4 regions of the Chryseobacterium arthrosphaerae genome follow, and region 1 is predicted to be linked to each of the others. Evidence: riboswitches for the same ligand, from Rfam matches in the RefSeq annotation. Region 1 holds a riboswitch; each other region holds the start of a gene.
The links. A riboswitch is a leader RNA that binds a small molecule or an ion and turns the genes downstream of it on or off. The one in region 1 is predicted to bind S-adenosylmethionine.
Positions count from the first base shown of each region.

Region 2: it holds a riboswitch for S-adenosylmethionine, as region 1 does, so the genes downstream of both, BBI00_RS21700 (TonB-dependent receptor plug domain-containing protein) here and BBI00_RS18075 (SusC/RagA family TonB-linked outer membrane protein) in region 1, are expected to answer to the same signal.
Region 3: it holds a riboswitch for S-adenosylmethionine, as region 1 does, so the genes downstream of both, BBI00_RS21355 (TonB-dependent receptor plug domain-containing protein) here and BBI00_RS18075 (SusC/RagA family TonB-linked outer membrane protein) in region 1, are expected to answer to the same signal.
Region 4: it holds a riboswitch for S-adenosylmethionine, as region 1 does, so the genes downstream of both, BBI00_RS18895 (alpha/beta fold hydrolase) here and BBI00_RS18075 (SusC/RagA family TonB-linked outer membrane protein) in region 1, are expected to answer to the same signal.

Region 1 is NZ_MAYG01000012.1:598,709-603,591, forward strand. Features, by position in the region: gene BBI00_RS18065 (hypothetical protein) at 1-106, opposite strand, end outside; gene BBI00_RS18070 (type II 3-dehydroquinate dehydratase) at 111-518, opposite strand; SAM riboswitch class I at 765-861, shown strand; gene BBI00_RS18075 (SusC/RagA family TonB-linked outer membrane protein) at 945-3,878, shown strand; gene BBI00_RS18080 (RagB/SusD family nutrient uptake outer membrane protein) at 3,897-4,883, shown strand, end outside.
Region 2 is NZ_MAYG01000031.1:156,025-160,907, forward strand. Features, by position in the region: gene BBI00_RS21695 (TonB-dependent receptor domain-containing protein) at 1-1,308, opposite strand, end outside; SAM-I-IV-variant riboswitch at 1,428-1,525, shown strand; gene BBI00_RS21700 (TonB-dependent receptor plug domain-containing protein) at 1,814-4,558, shown strand; gene BBI00_RS21705 (DUF5694 domain-containing protein) at 4,625-4,883, opposite strand, start outside.
Region 3 is NZ_MAYG01000031.1:77,224-82,106, reverse strand. Features, by position in the region: gene BBI00_RS21360 (APC family permease) at 1-1,219, opposite strand, end outside; gene BBI00_RS21355 (TonB-dependent receptor plug domain-containing protein) at 1,227-3,680, opposite strand; SAM riboswitch class I at 3,774-3,879, opposite strand; gene BBI00_RS21350 (alpha-amylase family glycosyl hydrolase) at 3,977-4,883, opposite strand, start outside.
Region 4 is NZ_MAYG01000012.1:762,346-767,228, forward strand. Features, by position in the region: gene BBI00_RS18885 (OsmC family protein) at 82-501, shown strand; gene BBI00_RS18890 (MGH1-like glycoside hydrolase domain-containing protein) at 586-3,204, opposite strand; SAM riboswitch class I at 3,393-3,500, shown strand; gene BBI00_RS18895 (alpha/beta fold hydrolase) at 3,560-4,498, shown strand; gene BBI00_RS18900 (ACT domain-containing protein) at 4,503-4,883, shown strand, end outside.

The sequences.
Region 1 (4,883 bases):
TTACATTATCGGTATTTATTTTCTCAATAATATAAGATTTCCTTTTTGTCAGCTGACTGCTGTAAACTCCAATGCTTTTACAGTACACTTTACTTCCTGCTTCCATGACATTATTGTAAGCTCAGTATTGCCAATCTGTACCCATCCATTCCAAATCCGGATAGGACAGCATCTGTACAGGCTGCCGTTACAGACTTCTGCCTGAATTCTTCTCTTTTGTAAATATTGCTGATGTGAACTTCAACCTTAGGTTTTCTGATGTTCTTCAGACAATCGGCTATAGCGTAAGAATAATGAGTGAAAGCTCCCGGATTGATCACCACTGCATCAAAATCATCTTCCTGAAGCCTGTTGATCAGCTCACCTTCAATATTGGACTGATAATAGGAGAGCTCATGAGTGTGAAACTCAGACTTCAGTGTTTCCAAGTAATTTTCCATGGAAACAGTTCCATAGATCTCCGGTTCCCGGGTACCTAAAAGATTCAGATTAGGTCCGTTTATAATCAAAACTTTCATTCTATAAAATTAAAAAGTTTTTTTAATAAGGAGTCAAAAAAATCAGTCAGGTTTTTATTTTCTGCTGTTGAATTATTTTTAATGATATTTATCATATTTATGGAAGTGTTAAATCTTTAAACGCTTGGTTTTAATGGGTTTTAATAAAATCTTATGTTAATTTTTGTAAAATTTCTATTAAAAAATTAATAAGTCTACTTGTTTTGTAGACTAAATATGTATAGCTTTGCAACCATAATTTCGATCGGCTTATAAAGAAAGATGGAGGGAACTGACCCTGCGAAATCTTAACAACCTGCTACGGTAAGGTGTTACATTCAGCCTGTAAAAGGAAAAATAAGCATTTGGTTTATCGTATTTATCGATGCCCTTTGCTGACTTTTCTGCAAAGGGCAAAATTTTAATATTTGATAAACAAAATTGATTATGATTAATAAAAATCTATTTAATTCTAAAATTTGGATTCCGCCTGTTGCTGCATTTTTCTTAGGTGTTGCCAGCGTAAACGGACAGGTTTCTAAACCGAAAAAAGATACACTCCGTGAAAAAGAGATTGATGAAGTGGTTGTCGTAGCTTACGGAAAAGCCAAGAGAAACAGCTATACCGGTTCGGTAGCAACGATTTCCAGTGATAAAATTAACAACAGACCTGTAACCAATATTACCAAAGCTCTGGAAGGGCAGGTGCCGGGAATTCAGACTACAAGTTCTTCTGGGCAGCCGGGTGCTATTGCTACGATCAGAATCAGGGGTATTGGCTCGGTAAGTGCTTCCAGCGATCCTTTATATGTGGTGGATGGAATTCCTTATGACGGAAATCTGAATGCTATAAGCCCAAGTGATATTGAATCCATAAGTGTTTTAAAAGATGCTACAGCAAGTGCTTTATATGGTTCAAGAGGAGCGAACGGAATTATTATCATTACAACAAAATCCGGGAAAAAAGGGGAAGCAAAAGTAAACCTTAATATCAGCCAGGGATTCTCCGGAAGAGCAGTAAAGGATTATGAGCAGGTAAGCACGGATCAGTATTTTCAATTGTATTGGGAAGCGCTGAGAAACGGATATAAATCTGATAAAATATCTTCCCAGCAGGCTTCACAAATGGCTACAGATAACCTTGTTTCAATGCTTGGAATAAACCCTTATGGTCCTGGTTATTCAAAACCGGTAGGAACGGATGGAAAATTATTGCCGGGAGCAACTCCGCTATGGAATGATGACTGGAGAGATGTTTTACAGAGAACGGCTTCAAGGAACCAGGTAGACCTTGATATCAGCGGCGGAAGTGAGAAAAGCAACTATTTCTTTTCCCTGGGATACCTTGATGATAAGGGAATGGCTATTGAATCAGGATTTAAAAGATACAATACAAGGCTAAAGATCAATTCAGAAGTAAAAAAATGGTTAAACGTTGGGATAAACCTGAACTATACCAACAGTGTTCAGCAGGCACCTACCTCATCAGATTCCAAGGCCAGCAATGTGATCCAGGCTGCGAGAGTTGTTCCTTCATTTTATCCTTACTATGAAAGAAATCCGGACGGATCTTTTGTACTGGACGCTGCCGGAAACAAGATTTATGATTTCGGAAAATACAGACCCAGCAGTGCACTTCAGAATCAAAACCTGGCTGCATCTTTACCGCTGGATAAAAATGAAAACAAAGAAGATAACTTTTCAGGAAAAGGATTCATGGAGTTTACTTTCTTACCGGAGTTAAAATTCAAAACGAGTTTTTCCGTTGATCTTGTTAATTATAACGGCCATTTTTATTCTAATCCACTTTTGGGACAAGGTACGGAAATTGGTGGATCTGTGACCAAATCCAATACCAGAACGCTTTCTTATACAACGAGTAATATCCTGACCTATGACAGGAAGTTTGGAAAACACCATATTAATGTTTTAGCCGGACAGGAATTTTATAAATACGACTATCAGACCATCTCCGGATCAAGGAGCGGTTTCTCCCTGCCTTACTATTATGAGCCTGATGCAGCTTCATTATTGGTCAACTTCGGCGGGTACAGCAATAAGCTGAGTTTGCTGAGTTACCTTGGAAAAGTAGAGTATGATTATAATAATACCTATTTCCTTTCCGCTTCAGGAAGGGCAGACGGATCCTCAAGATTTGCCTCAGACAACAGATGGGGAAGGTTCTGGTCTGTAGGAGGATCATGGAAGATCTCCAATGAAGAATTTATTAAGAACCTGAATGTCTTCAACCAGTTGACACTGCGTGCAAGCTACGGAGGCCAGGGGAATGATAAATTGCTGCGTCCAAACGGGCAGTCTCTGTATTATGGATATCAGGAGCTGTACAGAATACTGACCCTTGGCGGGGAAGCGGGGACAACCCTGGAAAAAGCAGCAACCAAAAACCTTAAGTGGGAAACCAACCTTAATATGAACGTAGGGCTGGAATTTGCCATCCTGAATAACAGAATTAAGGGTAATATCGAATATTTTAAAAGAAAAAGCCAGGACCTTCTGTTCAACGTACCGGTTGCCCCATCTCTGGGAATCAGTGACTATCCGGCGAATGTAGGAACGATCCAGAATACAGGTTTTGAATTTTCACTTTTCACCACTCCGATCAGGAATGAGGATTTCCAATGGAATGTGGATGTTAACCTGAGTACTTTAAAAAATAAAGTGACCAAATTACCCGGAGGACCGCTTGTAGTAGGAACTAAACAGCTGAGAGAAGGAGGTTCCGTGTATGATTTCTTTATTCAGGAATGGGTAGGCGTAGATCCAAGCAACGGAAAACCATTGTGGAAGACTATTTCTAAAGATGCAAACGGAAATGAAGTGGAAGGAACGACTTCAGAGTATTCAAAAGCAACAAAAATAATACAGGGATCTGCATTGCCTAAACTGGCCGGAGCAATCAGTACCAGCATTAATTATAAAAATTTTGACTTCTCAGGATTGCTGACTTTCAAAATCGGAGGAAAGATCCTGGATGGAGATTATACTTCGCTTTTACATAACGGAAGTGCCGGAGGACGTGCATGGGGAGTGGAAATGCTGAACAGATGGACGCCTGATAATCCTAATACGGATGTTCCGGGACTTAGTACTACAACCAACAACTGGACTTCAACGTCTTCAAGATTCCTGTATTCGGGAACGTATGCAAGGCTTAAAAATGTAAGTCTAGGGTATACGTTGCCTTCGGATTATTTTGAAAAGATAGGATTGAAAAAATTCAGAATTTACATTCAGGCAGAAAACCTTCTGACTTTCTATAAACATAAGGGAATGGATCCTGAGCAGGCACTGGACGGTACAACGTATTTCAGATATCCGGCAATGAGAACGATCACATTTGGTCTTCAGGCAACCCTTTAATCTTTTAAAATCGAAACAATGAAAAATTTAAAATATTTATCCTTTGCACTTCTTGGATTGTGGTCGCTGACCAGCTGTGAAAGTGATCTGACCACCGCACCAACGGATCAGGCAAACAGTGAAGAAGTTTTCAAAACGGCTGAAAGTGCCGAAACGGTAATCAACGGTACGTGGGCAAAATTCAATAATGATGGAACAACTTATGCTAATATCGGTTATTCTACAGTACTGAGAGCCAGTGATGCTATGGGAAGTGATGTCGCAATCCTTAGAAATAAATACGGATTTTCAGCTGCCTATGATTTTACTGAAATGGTGAATACTACAGCCGGAAGACCATTATTTATCTGGACAATGCTGTATTCAACCATCAATAATATGAACAATGTTATTGCAAGAATTGACGGTACGGTAGGAAGCCAGGAAAAAAAGGACCAGGTAAAAGGCCAGGCAAAAGCGTTACGTGCTTTCTGTTATCTGAATATTGCAAGCTTTTACCAGTTCAGCTACCTTAAAGATAAAACCGCTTTGACGGCTCCAATCTATACGGAACCATCCACAATAAGTACACCGGGAAGGAAGAAAGCAAGCCTGGAAGAAATTTATACACTGATTAAAAGTGATCTTACAGATGCAGACCATCTGTTGAAAAATTATTCAAGAAATAATAAAGATAAAATCAACAGAAATGTAGTCAATGGACTTTTGGCAAGAACTTACCTGAATACCGGTGAATGGAGCAAAGCTGCTGATGCTGCAAGAACAGCAAGACAGGGGTTTACTTTTATGGCTCCGGAAAAATATAAAGAGGGATTCAATGATATTGAGAATGCAGAATGGATCTGGGGGCATAGACAGACTCAGGAACAGTCAGACGCAAGTTATGCATTCCATTACCTGGATGTGTCTTCATCGGGAAGTTTCTACTACAGCTTTATGGCTGACCCTTACTTTAAAGATCTGTTTGATGCCAATGATATCAGAACTCAGTTATTTTCGTGGGAT
Region 2 (4,883 bases), on a different contig from region 1:
TTCTTCTTTATTGAAAAACCTTGTTATCCCTGAAATATCATAATTTTCAGCCCTTGAACCCAAGGTGAAATCAAACTTTTTCAGTTTAGCCTGAAATTCCAAATACATAGAGGCGGTCTGTCTCTGATATTCAAGATTGGTTAAGCCAAAACTTTCAGTATCGTAATCCTGTCTTTCATACAATCCTCCAAAGCTTACTTTTCCACCATCAAGAAGCTTGATAGGCTGAGCGTAATCTACTTTGAAATTGGCAATATTCATCACGGATTTATTGTTCAGAAGATCTTTTACGCCACTCATAGCACTGTTGATCGGAGGTTGGGGATCCGCAGCAAAATTTCCATCCTGAAAGAAGTTGTCCTGAGAAAATTTACTGTCTGATCTTGTATAACCAAACTGAAAATCCAGTTTTTGAGATTTATCTGCAAAACGTTTCTGGTAGGTTACAACAGCTTCCTGTCTCAAACTATTCGTATGGGCAACATCTGAAGAAGTATAAAAAGCCTCTCTCAGATCATTTTTATTATTATCAAAAGGTAAATCTCCATGACCCTTACTCAGGGTGTAATTGTCATTATTATTGTGATAGATATCGTAATTTAATAATAGACGGTCTTGCCCTAAATCGAATGTTATTCCTGATTTTGCAAAGTAACCTCTTCCCAGTCGGTCCGTATTGCTGTCCAGAAGCTCATCCTGTTTTCCGTTAAGCATACTTTCACGATAGTTTTGCCCTACATTCAGCTGCCAGCCGAAATATTTATTTCTTGCGTTCAGATTAAGGGAATTGGTTGTTCTGCTTCTGTATTTATCATAATTCGAAAATGAATAATTTCCGGAATACGTTGCTGTTAAATATTTATTGGCATTTTTATTCGTAATAATATTCATGATGGCCCCTCCTGAAGTTGCCGGGAATTCGGCTCCGGGCTGGGTAATTACTTCGATTCTTTCTACAGAATTGGCGGGCATTCCTTCGAGGAAAGAATTCAATTCGTTGGAAGTAATATTCAAAGGTCTTCCGTTGAGGTAAACATCCAGCATTTTTCCCTGGTACATCATTCCTGCAATATCCGTTGCAACAAGTCCCGGAAGCTTTTTGATTCCTTCCAGCACGTTTCCGTTATTCAGTTGAGGTTGTTCAGAAAAATCAAAAATAGTACGGTCTGCCTTTTGTTCAACGGCTTTTTTAGTTTTGGTGATCACCACCCCTTCAATTTGTTTCTCTTTAGAAGCAGCATTCTCTTTTTCCTGAGAAAAGACAAACACAGATCCCAGGAGTGACAAAGCGAATATAGTTTTTTTCATAATGTTTTTACTAATATCCGGTTAGACGCAGAAAAAGATCATTTGTTACGGTAAAATGTTGAAAATCGAAAATTTAGGGTGAATATTTTTTTATTTCCGAAATAATTATATCTTTGCCGGGTAATTATCAAGAATCTCTAGATGGGATAGCAACCTGCAAAAACAAGCAAGGTGCTGCAAGCGATAAGCCGGATCTTCCGGAAAAAATGTTTATCATTCTATCATTACTCCCATCTTGAATTTTTTGTTTTAAAGCTAAAATCAAATGTTTAAAAAGAAGGGAAATCACATTTCATCAGTACTTTTTTATTCTTCGGATCATGAAGGGAATCTTCATTACTCTGATATGTTCTCATGCCATTTCTACATGCGCATGTGCTGTTGTTTCTAGCCGTTCTATTTCTAAAAAATAATACAAACATTTCGAATGCTCTGGTAACCTTACAACTTTAAGGTTACAGGAATTGCATTGCCTGAAAAAACCTGACAATAAAAAAATAACAACATGCATAATTTCAGAAAAAAAATTTTTATTCCTTCCATTACGCTTATCTCTACATTTTATTACGCACAGAAGGATACTTTACAATCTAAGAAAATAGAAGATGTGGTGATTCTTGGATCAAGAGGTTCAGGAAGATCATTAACAGATACCCCGGTTCCGGTAGATATCATTAATATTTCAAAAATCTTAAAACAAAGTCCGGCCAATAATATCAGCCAGGCTTTAAATTACATTGTACCTTCATTTTCATCAACTTCACATACCGTTAATGATGGAACTGATTTTGTAGATCCTGCGCTCCTGAGGGGATTAGGCCCGGATCAGGTTCTGGTGCTGGTAAACGGAAAAAGAAGATATCAGTCTTCGCTTATTAATGTTACCCTTACTCCGGGAAGAGGTTCTGTGGGAACCGACCTTAATGCTATTCCTGCCTTTGCTTTAGAAAAAATTGAAGTTTTAAGGGACGGTGCTTCTGCCCAATATGGGTCCGATGCCATTGCCGGAGTGGTAAACCTGGGATTGAAAAAAAGATTGGGACTTTCCGGACAGGTATTTTTAGGAGGGTATGCTTCTCCTGTTACCAATAATTTCTCTGGTGGAATAGATGGACAGACCATTTCTGTAGATCTTAATTATGGAGCCAGAATAGGAAAAACAGGATTCTTTAACGTTACTGGTTCTGCCCAATACCGGGATCCTTATTCGAGGGCCGGAGTAAGAAACGGAGATATTTTCAATGCTTATAATGCCATTCATTACAGGGCTTTACAGGATGGAATTAATATTGACGGGTTGTATAAAAATATTACCAATACTCCCAATTCCCAGCAAATTATCAACACAATCAAGCAATATGCAGTGAAGGTAGATTATTTTGGGAATGATTTTCAGTCTCAAATCTCAGGGGCAAATAGTATTGCTGATCTTCAAAAAATATTGGACAGGGATTTTACCTCTCAGGAACTTAATTACAGAGGATTGGAAAGGAAAGATTTCAGCTTGAGGGCAGGCCAGTCTAAATTACAGTCCGGGCAGCTCTTTTTTAATTCTGAAATTCCTCTTAGTGATGAATGGAAAGTCTACTCATTTGGAGGCTACAGCTACCGTCTTGGAAATGCCGGAGGATTTTACAGGCTTCCGAACAATGAGAGAAATATAAATTCAATTACGCCCAACGGATATCTTCCTCAAATTGAAGCAACAGTAAATGACTATTCTCTTGCTGCCGGAATCAAAGGAAAATGGAACGGCTGGAATGTAGATTTCAGCAATACATTTGGAAAAAATACCTTCGGTTTCGGGGTCGTAAATACTTTTAATGCATCGCTTACAGATAATTCTCCAAGAACTTTTGATGCAGGAGGATCTGAATTTTCACAAAATACCGTCAATCTTGATTTCTCCAAAAAATATGATGTACTGAAGGGGTTGAACATTGCATTTGGGGGCGAGTACAGGCATGAAAATTATAAAGTAAATGCCGGAAAAGAAAATTCTTATGCCTCATACGATATTTTTGGCCGTGTGGTAACCGCTCAAACGCCTGAAAATGAAAAAGTAACTGACTTTTTTAAGAATATAAGACCGGCCGGAGCCCAGGTTTTCCCAGGGTTCAGCCCGGAAAATGCAGTGTCAGGAAACAGAAACAGTATTGCAGCTTATGCTGATGCCGAGTTGGAAGTTACTGATGGCTGGCTGTTGGAAGGAGCTTTACGATACGAGAATTATTCAGACTTCGGGTCTACATTCAATTATAAGGTGGCAACCAATGTAAAGGTGGCTCCCAACCTGAACTGGAGAGGTGCTGTTTCCACGGGGTTCAGAGCGCCTTCATTGGCCCAGATCTATTACAGTTCCACTTCTACTTTGATCCAGCAGGGGGTAACAACACAGGTAGGTACTTTCAGGAATAATTCTGAAGCTGCACAGGCATTGGGGATCCCAAAATTGAAACAGGAGACTTCACAGTCCTACAGCACAGGAATTACATGGAAGATTCCGGCATTAAGCCTGACTTTCACGGCAGATGCTTATTTAATAAAGATTAAGGACAGAGTAGTTTTAACTGATCTTTTCTACCGTCCTGATGGAAGTTTTACTCCTGGTTCAGACCAGGCCGTTCTACAGAATGCTTTTGATCTCGCAAGAGCAAGCGCTGCCAACTTTTTTGCCAATGCAGTAGATTCTCAGACAAAAGGGCTGGATATTACTATTTCGCAGAATTCAAAAATCTCATCAGGGGTTTCTTTGGAGAATAATCTGGGAATCAACTTTAATCAGACGAAAAGAATCGGAGACATCCATGCATCACCGAAATTGGTAAGCCAGATCAATAATTATTTCTCAGAACCTAACAGAATTTATTTTGAAGAAGCTGTACCCCATGTAAAAGCTACATTAGCCAACACGGTAAGGGCTTCCGGCTTTACTTTCGTACTGCGCAATTCATTTTTTGGTAAAGTGACTGATGCAGATGTTGTAGATGCTGATTTTGATGGAGTAAAGGGAGGTACAGAACATTTTGTCCTTAACAGCCGTTTGGTAACAGATCTGTCTGTAGGGTATAATTTTAATAAAAATATTTCGGCAACAATAGGCAGCAATAACATCTTCAATATATTGCCTTCTAAAAGCCCCAATATACCGTCATTAACAGCAGATAACCAGTTTGTCTATTCCAGGCAGGTTTCCCAGTACGGGATAGGGGGAAGATTCTTATTTGCAAGAATTGAATTCAGTTTCTGATATATACTGCTTAGAAGTTTTGATGACAAAAGACAGAGATCCGCTCTCTGTCTTTTGTATTTTTATTTATTTCAGAGATGAAAACTCTATAAAATCATATTCTGCAGAAGAGGTAAAAAGCTGTCGTAATACTGCAGCATGCCCGTTTCCGGCAATCACAAGAATTCTGTCTTCACTGTTGTGCGGAATGTTTTGAATATTTCGGAACATCCTCAGGTTCCTGCTGTACCAATAAAGCGCAAGCATATCAGCACCATCATGTTCTCTCAGTTTGAAATCACCGCTCAGATAGGCTCCGTACCCGTACTGATGGCTTTCTTTGGAA
Region 3 (4,883 bases), on a different contig from region 1:
CTCGGGGATTATGAATCAGTGTAAAATAGAGGATATACCCACTGAACAGCAAAAAGACGGTTGGAAAAATGTAAAAGGCATTGGATCTGAATATTCTCCGGTCTTCTTTTTTAAGAAAATACACGGTAGAAATCGCAAGGCTGGCAAACAGCTGAAGGATAAAAGCGGTATAAACAAATATTTCCTTAAAGCTTCCTGTTAAAATAATGATCGCAGCAATGACAGCATGAGCGAAGATCGCTCTTACAGGAATTCCTTTTTCATTTCCTTTCGAAAGAGGTTTCCACAGATAACTATCCCTGGCAAAAGCCTGAGTCAGCCGTGATCCTACCCATAAGTATCCGCTGATGGTTGCAATCAGCTGTAAAGCAATAAAAATATTGACAATCTTTCCAAAAGACAGTCCCAGCATATTGACCGCTGCTTCTCCCATAACGTCTTCTTTTCCTGCCAACTGGCTTACCGGAGCATGCTTCAGCATTATATAATTGACCAGAACATAGCTTACCGTGACAAAAACAGTCCCTATAATCAGAGATTTGGGGAGATTTTTCTGTACATCTTTTATTTCTCCGGCAATATAGGAGGCAGAATTCCAACCGGTATAAGAATAAGTGACAAATACGAGAGAGGTAGCAAAAGCAGGAAGCATTATCTCATGTTGCCAGCCGTCACCAAAATTAAGGCTGTTCCCTGTATGAGAAGATCCCGAAAGCCCAACTCCCAGCACAATGAGGACAATAATAAATGCTACTTTGATAAAGGTAAAAAAATTGTGGAACCTGCCGGAAGCCTTTAAACTGAAAGACAGCATGAATGCAATCAGAAAAATGGCAGCAATGGCAAAACCATTACCAAAGGTATAATCAAATACTGAAAGATATTTTGACATGGCCAGCGCTGCCAGTGCAACAGGTGATGAAAATCCGATAATTAAAGAGATCCAGCTGATCAGGTACCCGAACAGGGGATGATAAGTTTCTTTAAGATAGATAAAATCACCACCGTTTCCTTTAAAGTGGGACCCTAATTCAGCATAACAGAATGCTCCGAACAGTGCCAGGATTCCTCCGATTGCCCATAACAGAAAAATACTGTATGTATTGGTAATATCTGATAACTGAAATCCCAGGGTTGTAAAAATCCCCGTTCCTATCATATTGGAAACTACAATGGCTGCAGCTGTTTTCCAGCCGATCTGATGTGAAGAAGTACTCATTTACTCTTTAAAAATTAAAATTAAGCCTTCCGAAGAAATAGTTTCCCAATGTACCCATCTGAACAGGCGCATATTTGAACACTCCATAATACGAATTTTTATAGATCTGAAGATCCGGAAAAACATCAAATACATTGTTCGCTCCTACCGTAAAATTGATATTCTTTGTAATATCATACCCTACACTGATATCGGTAACCACTTTTGGAGAAAACTCCTGAACTTCTCCGAAAGGAAAGCCGTCTCTAATTACTTTACCAAAATAGGTATTTCTCACGAGAAAACTGAATTTCCCTATTCCGTACGTAAGGCCCAAAGATGCTTTTGTTTTTGGGGACAGGGTTTCAATAATATTGATCTGATCCGGGCCAAAGAATTCATTTTGGGGAGTTCCCAGGTTTTCAGGAAAATGGAAATCTGTAATTTTGGTTTCGGTGTAATTTCCTGCAAGATTAATATTTAAACTGCCACCGGCCAGCTTCCAGTCATAGGAAACCACTATATCCACTCCTTTGGTTTCGGTATCAATTGCATTGGCAAAGAATCTTCCGCTTTTCACTGAATTTCCTTCTCCTACCACCTGAGGATCAGCCAGCCTTGAGTCTGTGATATTGCTGGTAATTACAATCCTGTCTTTCACTTTAATGATATAGCCGTCTACCGTAATAAACAGGCCTTTAGCCGGTTGCAGGGTAAACCCGGCACTGCCATTAATGGATGTTTCCTGCTTTAATTTATCAAATCCCAGAACCTGTGCTGCCTGGCTGTCATTATTAAAAATTCCTTTCCTCACAATCCCGGAACCGGAAGTAGAAATATCAGCATATGAATTATTGAAATACTGCTGCTGAAGTGATGGTGCCCTGAATCCTGTTCCTACCGCTGCCCTTACTGCATAATTTTTTATAAACTCGTATCTTACTGCCAGCTTTCCGTTTAAAGTATTCCCAAAATCTGAATAGTTTTCAAATCTGGCCGCTGCATCAATATTCAGTTTTTTATACAGATCATAGGAAACCTCTGCGTATACTGCTGTTGAGTGTCTGTCTTTTTTCAAAGCATTGTCCGGTGAGAAGCCTATAAAAGACTGTGAACCTCCTGCTCCGATTACTTTAGAATCTTTTGTTGCAATATTTCCATTTTCATCATATTGGGTATAGGAAGCTTCATCTCCTGCTTTAATCTGGTATTGCTCAAACCTGAATTCTCCACCGAATGCGATATTGACGTTTTTTATCTTTTTTGAAACATCAAGGTTAACAGTATTTTGCAGAAAACTGTGGGCTCCTGCATAAAAACGGGTTGGTGATTTGATACCTAAGGATGCATTATTGGTATTGTTTACGTTATAATTGAAGGTGTTACTGCCAAAAGTATTGCTCAGGTCAATCTGCCAATCATTTACATTATATTTTGCGCCTGCAGCATAGGAGATATCATAGATCTGGGAATTTAAGACTGCCTGGAAACCATTGGGATAGATTTCTTTTACAATATTAAAGCCTTCACTCGGAAGTCTTCTGAAGCCATATCCTTTTCCTTCTTTAATACTGAATCCTCCAAAGGAATAGAATTTAAAATGATCGTTTAAAGGATATTCTGAATTGAAAAACAACTGCCCCTGTCTGATCTGGGCGTCTCCGATCTGGAAATTAAAGTCGTCTCTCGTGAGTCCCCTTTCTTTAATTTTTGCATCATCTGCAGCTCTGGCAGCTTTTACAGCCTCAGCATCACCTGCAAATTCATACGCGAAATTATTTCCGAAAATATCAAGATCATGATTCTGGGTTCTTGTTGTTTTTCCTCTATGACTTAATTGCAATGAAAGGTTGATAAAACCGTCATTTTTTCCCAGAGAAGTTCCATAGTTCACGCCTGCCTGGTAAGTATCACCATCATTTCTTCCACTTAATCCGTAGGTTAAGCTTGCGGAAGCCCCTGCATTCTTTTTCAGGATAATATTGATAACCCCAGCAATAGCATCAGAACCATACTGTGCGGCAGCACCGTCTCTTAGCACTTCAATTTTTTCTATAGCGATGACAGGGATGGTACTTAAATCTGTTCCTACAGATCCGTTCCCTACTGTATTCTGATAGTTTACCAAAGATGTTGTATGTCTTCTTTTTCCATTCAGCAATACCAAAACCTGATCCGGCCCCATTCCCCTTAAAGTTACGGGATCAATATGCTCTGTTCCGTCAGAAGCAGACTGTCTAACGGAATTAAATGAGGGGATAACATAGTTTAAAAGATCCTGAGCCGTCATTTGCGGAGACGACCTTTGCACTTTGCTGATATTGATAACGTCTACAGGAACCGGCGTCTCCAGCTTTGTTCTTTTAACGCTGCGGTTTCCAACAATGATAATATCTTCGATTTGTTTTCCTTTTTCCTCCTGCTCCTGGGCAGCCACTAAAACTGTCCCCAGTAATACAACAACTGTACTTAATTTTTTCATCTTTGTTCTTGCCATTAAATAATATTCTTCTGCAGATCAATCTGCAGATACACAAGACTTCAAGAAATGGAATTCATATAAGAATATTGACTTCACTTATCTCCCCCATTGGGTTGGAATTAGCACCTTTACACTTCTGGAATTGTGTTGGTTGCTAAGGTTTCATTGGGCCAAATCCCTCCACCTTTCTTGATAACTCTAGTGCAAAGGTAGACTAATTTTTCAAATATGCAAAAACAGACTCATTCCGAGAAAGAAAAAAGGCAAATCAGCTGTTTCGCCAATTTGCCTTTGTATTACTTTATGATCATTTTTTGAATAGCCATTCCGGTTTCTGATTTCAGCTGTACCAGGTAAGTTCCTGCCGGATAATTTACTTTCAGCTCGTAGCTTCCGCTTTCATTATTCAGTTTGAAGGTATCCAGTTTTTTACCACTCATTTCTGAAATGATAATTTCGCCGTTTTTAGCTTTATTATAAATCAATTTGACATGACCATTTTTTACCGGATTATCAGCGATCTGAAGAGATAGTTTATGTTCTGCGTTCACATCTGCAGCTGATAACGATCCGGTGTAGTTTCCAAAGATCCTGAATTCTCCGGGCTGTAATGTAACCGGAGCTGTTGTAGATGTCATATTCAGGACGGTATCATCCATCAGATTCTGCCATTGTCCTGTGTAAGGTAAATAAGGAATTACATTTTGCACGGAAGTACTGTAATTTGCCAGTACTACTACATTCTTCATTCCACTGATCGTATTATCATACACATAAATTCTAGTAATAAGCCCATCCGGATCATTGGCGAGGTTATTAGATTCTATAGTATAGGTTTTGGATTTAAAAACCTGGTGGCTGTTCCTGATATTGATAATCTTCGCCCAGGTATCATATACTGATTTTCTGGCCGCATCCGTATCATAGCCTAATGTGAATGCAACAGGTTTTTCATCTGTCCTGCATCCGCTGTCGATTGTACCGTTCGTACATCTGTTGATACTGAATTCATACCCTAATTCCCCAAACTGCCAGATCATTTTCGGACCGGGAATGGTAAAGAATGTGGCTCCGAATGCTTTCATTCTTTCCAGAGCGGTATTAAGATTTTTCACAGAATAACTTCCGTTTACAGCTCCATAGGCAAGATTTTTAAACATCAGCCTTTCTTCATCATGGCTTTCGCCATAGCCTACAGCACGC
Region 4 (4,883 bases), 160 kb from region 1:
AATAAGCAATAAGCAATAAGCAATAAGCAATAAGCAATAAGCAATAAGCAATAAGCAATAAGCAATAAGCAATAAGCAATAATGAAAATAACACTTAACAGAATAAACGACGACTTTTTATTTGAATGCACAAACTCCCAGGGGAATTCTATCCTTTTGGACAATACTTCTCAGCCGGGAGCAAAAGGAGTTTCTCCGATGGAAAGCGTACTGATGGCAGTAGCAGGATGCAGCGGGATTGATGTGGTTTCTATTTTAAAGAAGCAGCGTCAGGAGATCAGAAGCTTTCAGGCGGAAGTAGAAGGAGAGAGAGTGCAGGTAGATGATGCGAAACCTTTTAAATCAATCACTGTGAAATTCCTTTTAGAAGGTGAAATTGATCCTAAAAAAGCATTGAAAGCTGCAGAGCTGTCTTTTGAAAAATACTGTTCCGTATCAAAAACATTGGAACCGAATGTAGAAATCGGCTACGAAGTCTATGTGAACGGAGAGAAAATTTAATCTCTTACTTAAAAAATAGAAAAAGCCGGATGTTGATCCGGCTTTTTTATTACTCATTACTGATTATTTATTACTCATCATTCATTAAAGAGTGAGTCTCGGCTTGATCAGTTTCGCTACAGTGGCCGTCCATCCGGTCTGATGAGAAGCTCCTACACCTCTTCCGTTATCCCCATGGAAATATTCAAAGAAGGTGATATAATCTTTAAAATGCTCATCATAATTGAATTTCGGATTTCCTCCGTTGAAGGCACGCTGCCCATGTTCATCCTTTAAAAATATTGAACATAATCTCTTACTTATATTCTGAGCCACTTCATCAAGATTTCTCTTATCGCCGCTCCCGGTTGGAAATTCCACTTTCAGGCTGTTTCCATAGTAATAGTGAAAACGCTGCAGGCTTTCCACAATCAGGAAGTTGATAGGGAACCATATCGGGCCGCGCCAGTTGCTGTTTCCCCCAAACATACGGCTGTCGCTCTCTGCCGGCGTGTAGTAGACCATATTTTCTGTTCCATGTACAGAGAATACAAAAGGATTTTCTTCATATACCTTAGACATGGCCCGGATTCCATAAGAACTTAAGAACTCTTTCTCATCAAGCATTCTGGTGAGAACCTTTGTGAGTCTGTTTTTACGGAGAATGCTCATCAGGTGTTTTCTGCCGTGGCCTTCCTCATCCCAGTGTGATACCAGTTTGGTAAGCTCCGGTTTGTTTTTTAAGATCCATTCCATTCTGCTTCTGAAATTCGGCATCTTTTCCAATAGACGGTGATCTACAATTTCAACGGCAAACATCGGGATTAATCCTACAATACTTCTCAGTCTTAAAGAAACACTTTCTCCGTTCCCGAGCTGAAGCACATCATAGAAGAATCCGTCTTCCTCATTCCAGAGACCTTTTGTTCCGTCACCCAGGTTTTCCATGGCCTCCGCGATATAAAGATAATGTTCAAAAAATTTGATGGCCATATCTTCATATACCTGGTAGTATTGGGCAAGCTCCATCGCAATGCGCATCATATTCAGGGCGTACATGGCCATCCAGCTTGTTCCGTCAGCCTGTTCAAGATGCTGTCCGTCTTTTAATACCATATTCCGGTCAAAAGCTCCGATGTTATCAAGCCCCAGGAAACCGCCTCCGAAAATATTTTTTCCGTTCTTATCCTTACGGTTGACCCACCAGGTGAAATTGAGGAGAAGCTTCTGGAAGACTTTTTCAAGGAATAGAAGATCCGGTTTTCCATTGTTTTTTTCATCAATCTTGAAAACACGGAAGCAGGACCATGCATGTACGGGCGGGTTTACATCACTCATGTTCCACTCGTAGGCAGGCAGCTGTCCGTTGGGATGCATATACCATTCTTTAGTCAGCAGTAAAAGCTGTCCCTTGGCAAACTCAGCATCAATAATGGAAAAAGGAACACAGTGAAAAGCCAGATCCCAGGTGGCATACCACGGATATTCCCATTTATCAGGCATGGAAATAATATCTTTATTGTGAAGATGATTCCATTCCGTATTTCTTACATATTCATTGAAATTTCTCGGAGCCTCAAAATTCGGATCCCCTTTCAGCCATTTTCCGATATTGTAATGATAGAACTGTTTGTTCCATAGAAGTCCGGCAAATGCCTGCCTTTGAACATTCCTTTCGTCCTCATGTACCGTATCGTATTGAACCTCATTGTAAAATTCTTCTGTTTCAGCCTTTCTGGTACTGAAGATTTCATCAAATCCTTCAAAAGGTTCCTCTGTTCCGTCAGGACATAATCTGAATTCAAAGACCTTAGATTGTCCGGCTCCAATGATCTCATCGATCAGAAAAGCAGCCTTAGTCCCTTTTTGCTCAGGATTTACGGTATCAGTTTTATGAATAACAAAATCATTGATGCCGTCTTTATAATAGCTGTTTTCAATCAGTGGAGTACCGTAAAGTTTCGGAGTATTGGTTTCATTCTCACAAAATACACTTTTTGCATTTCCGTTTCTCGAATAGAGCTTTTTGATGGAAATACTGTCGTGCCCGATATTGATGCTTCCGTCTTCAGAAGCAGCACTTAATTCTCCCTTATAGGTATTATAACCCCATTTCCAGTTGTTTCTGAACCAGGCAGTAGGGATGACGACAATAGGGGCATCATTCCTGCTTCGGTTACAGATGGTAACTCTGGCCAGAATATCATTGTGATCGGCTTTACAGTATTCAATGAAAATATCAAAATACTCATCATTATCAAAAATTCCGGTATCAAAAATTTCGTATTCAGGATCTTTTTTGCTCCGTCTTCCGTTTTCAAGCACCAACTCGTCATAAGGAAATTCATTGATAGGGTATTTGTACACCATCTTCATATAGCTATGGGTAGGTGTGTTATCCAGGTAATAGAAAATTTCTTTGATATCTTCACCATGATTTCCCTGCGGATTGCTCAACCCAAAAAATCGCTCCTTTACAATTTTATCTTTTTTATTCCAGAATGAAAAAGCAAAACAGAAAAGCTGTTTCACATCAGAGATCCCTGCAATACCTTCTTCGCCCCAGCGATAGGCATAGCTTTCGGCATTATGATGATTGGTAAAGTTCCATGCATTTCCGTTCGGGCTGTAATCTTCCCGTACATTGCCCCATTGCCGGTTGCTTACATAAGGTCCCCAGTTTTTCCATTTGGTATCTTGTAATCTTTCTTTTTCGGCAGTCATAGGTAGTCATTTTTCAATACGAAGTTAGTTTTTTTGTAAAGTAATTCCAATTTTTTCCATCTGAATAATTCTTAATATGCCTCTGAAATACTTGTATTTAAGGGCTTTTTAAAATATTAAAATATTTTTTTTTTGAAATTAAAAGAAAAGAACTACCTTTGCACCATTCGTTCATTCAAATATTGAAAATGTTATCAAGAAAGGTTGAGGGATTAGACCCGATGAAACCTTAGCAACCCTTTGTGCAAGCAAAGAAGGTGCTACGTTCTACCAAAATTATTTTGGACAGATAACTTACTGAAGTTCTTTTTCAGCCATTTCCTGTGGCATTTTCAATTGTATTAAAATAATAGAATTGAAAACAGAACTAAACTATATTAATCTTTCGTATCAGACAAATTCCCAAAAGGAATACCATATCCCGCTGAGCTATGAGCTTTTCGGGAAAGAACTCTTTACAGCTCCCATTATTTTGATCAATCATGCCCTCACCGGAAATTCAACAGTATCCGGCGAAAAAGGATGGTGGAAACAATTGGTAGGAGAAAATCAGATTGTTGATACCAATAAATATACAGTTCTGTGTTTCAATATTCCCGGAAACGGTTACGATCAGTTTTTAATTGAAGATTATGAAGACTTCACCCCTGCAGATATAGCCAATCTGTTTCTGAAAGGGCTGGAAGCTTTAAAGATCAAAAATATATATGCCATTATCGGAGGTTCTCTTGGGGGAGGAATCGCATGGGAAATGCTGGCAAAGCAGTCAAAGCTTGCTGAAATCTTTATCCCTATAGCCTGTGATTACAGAACCCATGATTGGCTTCACGCACAATGTCTGGTTCAGAAATTTTTATTGAATGATAAAGATGAACCTTTACAAAAAGCGAGAATTCATGCGATGTTATGCTACAGAACTCCACAATCGCTCAATGACAGATTTCAAAATACATATAATCAGGATAAACAGCGCCTGGAATCAGAAGACTGGTTGGTATACCATGGTAATGCTCTAAACGAAAGGTTTAGTTTAAAAGCTTACAAACTGATGAACCATCTGCTGATGAATATAAACGCTGATGAATCATCTCTGGAGGCAATAGGAGCACGAATGCACCTGATCTCCGTAGATACAGACTTATTCTTCCCTGCTTCTGAAATCCGAATGTGCTTTGAGAGTTTAAAGGAAAAAAACAAGACTGTTTCTTATCATGAGATCCGGTCAATACATGGGCATGATGCCTTCCTGATGGAATATCAACAATTAAATAATATCATAAAAAACATTTTATAAAGTAATGAAAAAGGCGAATGAAATAAAATTTTTAAAGAACAGATCAATCATCAAGTTTGAAGGAGAAGATTTCTTAGGAGAAATCGGTATTGATGGACGAATTTTTAAGGCACTGACGTTAGCAAGGATCAGTGTAGGGGTGATCTCCCAGCAGGCGGTAGAAAACGGTATCTCTATACTGGTACACGAAAATGATGCGGAAAAAGCGGTAGCTTGTCTTATTGATGAATTTGAAGAAGAAAGAAAATCAGGGAAAGTTTCCCAGATTTACAGTATCAACAACGTTTCTGTTATTGGTTTTGTAGCGGAAGATTTCAATAAAGTCTTTGCCGAACTGGCGAGAAATAATGTATTCCCGCTGCTTCTTAATCAGGTGGCAGGAGAA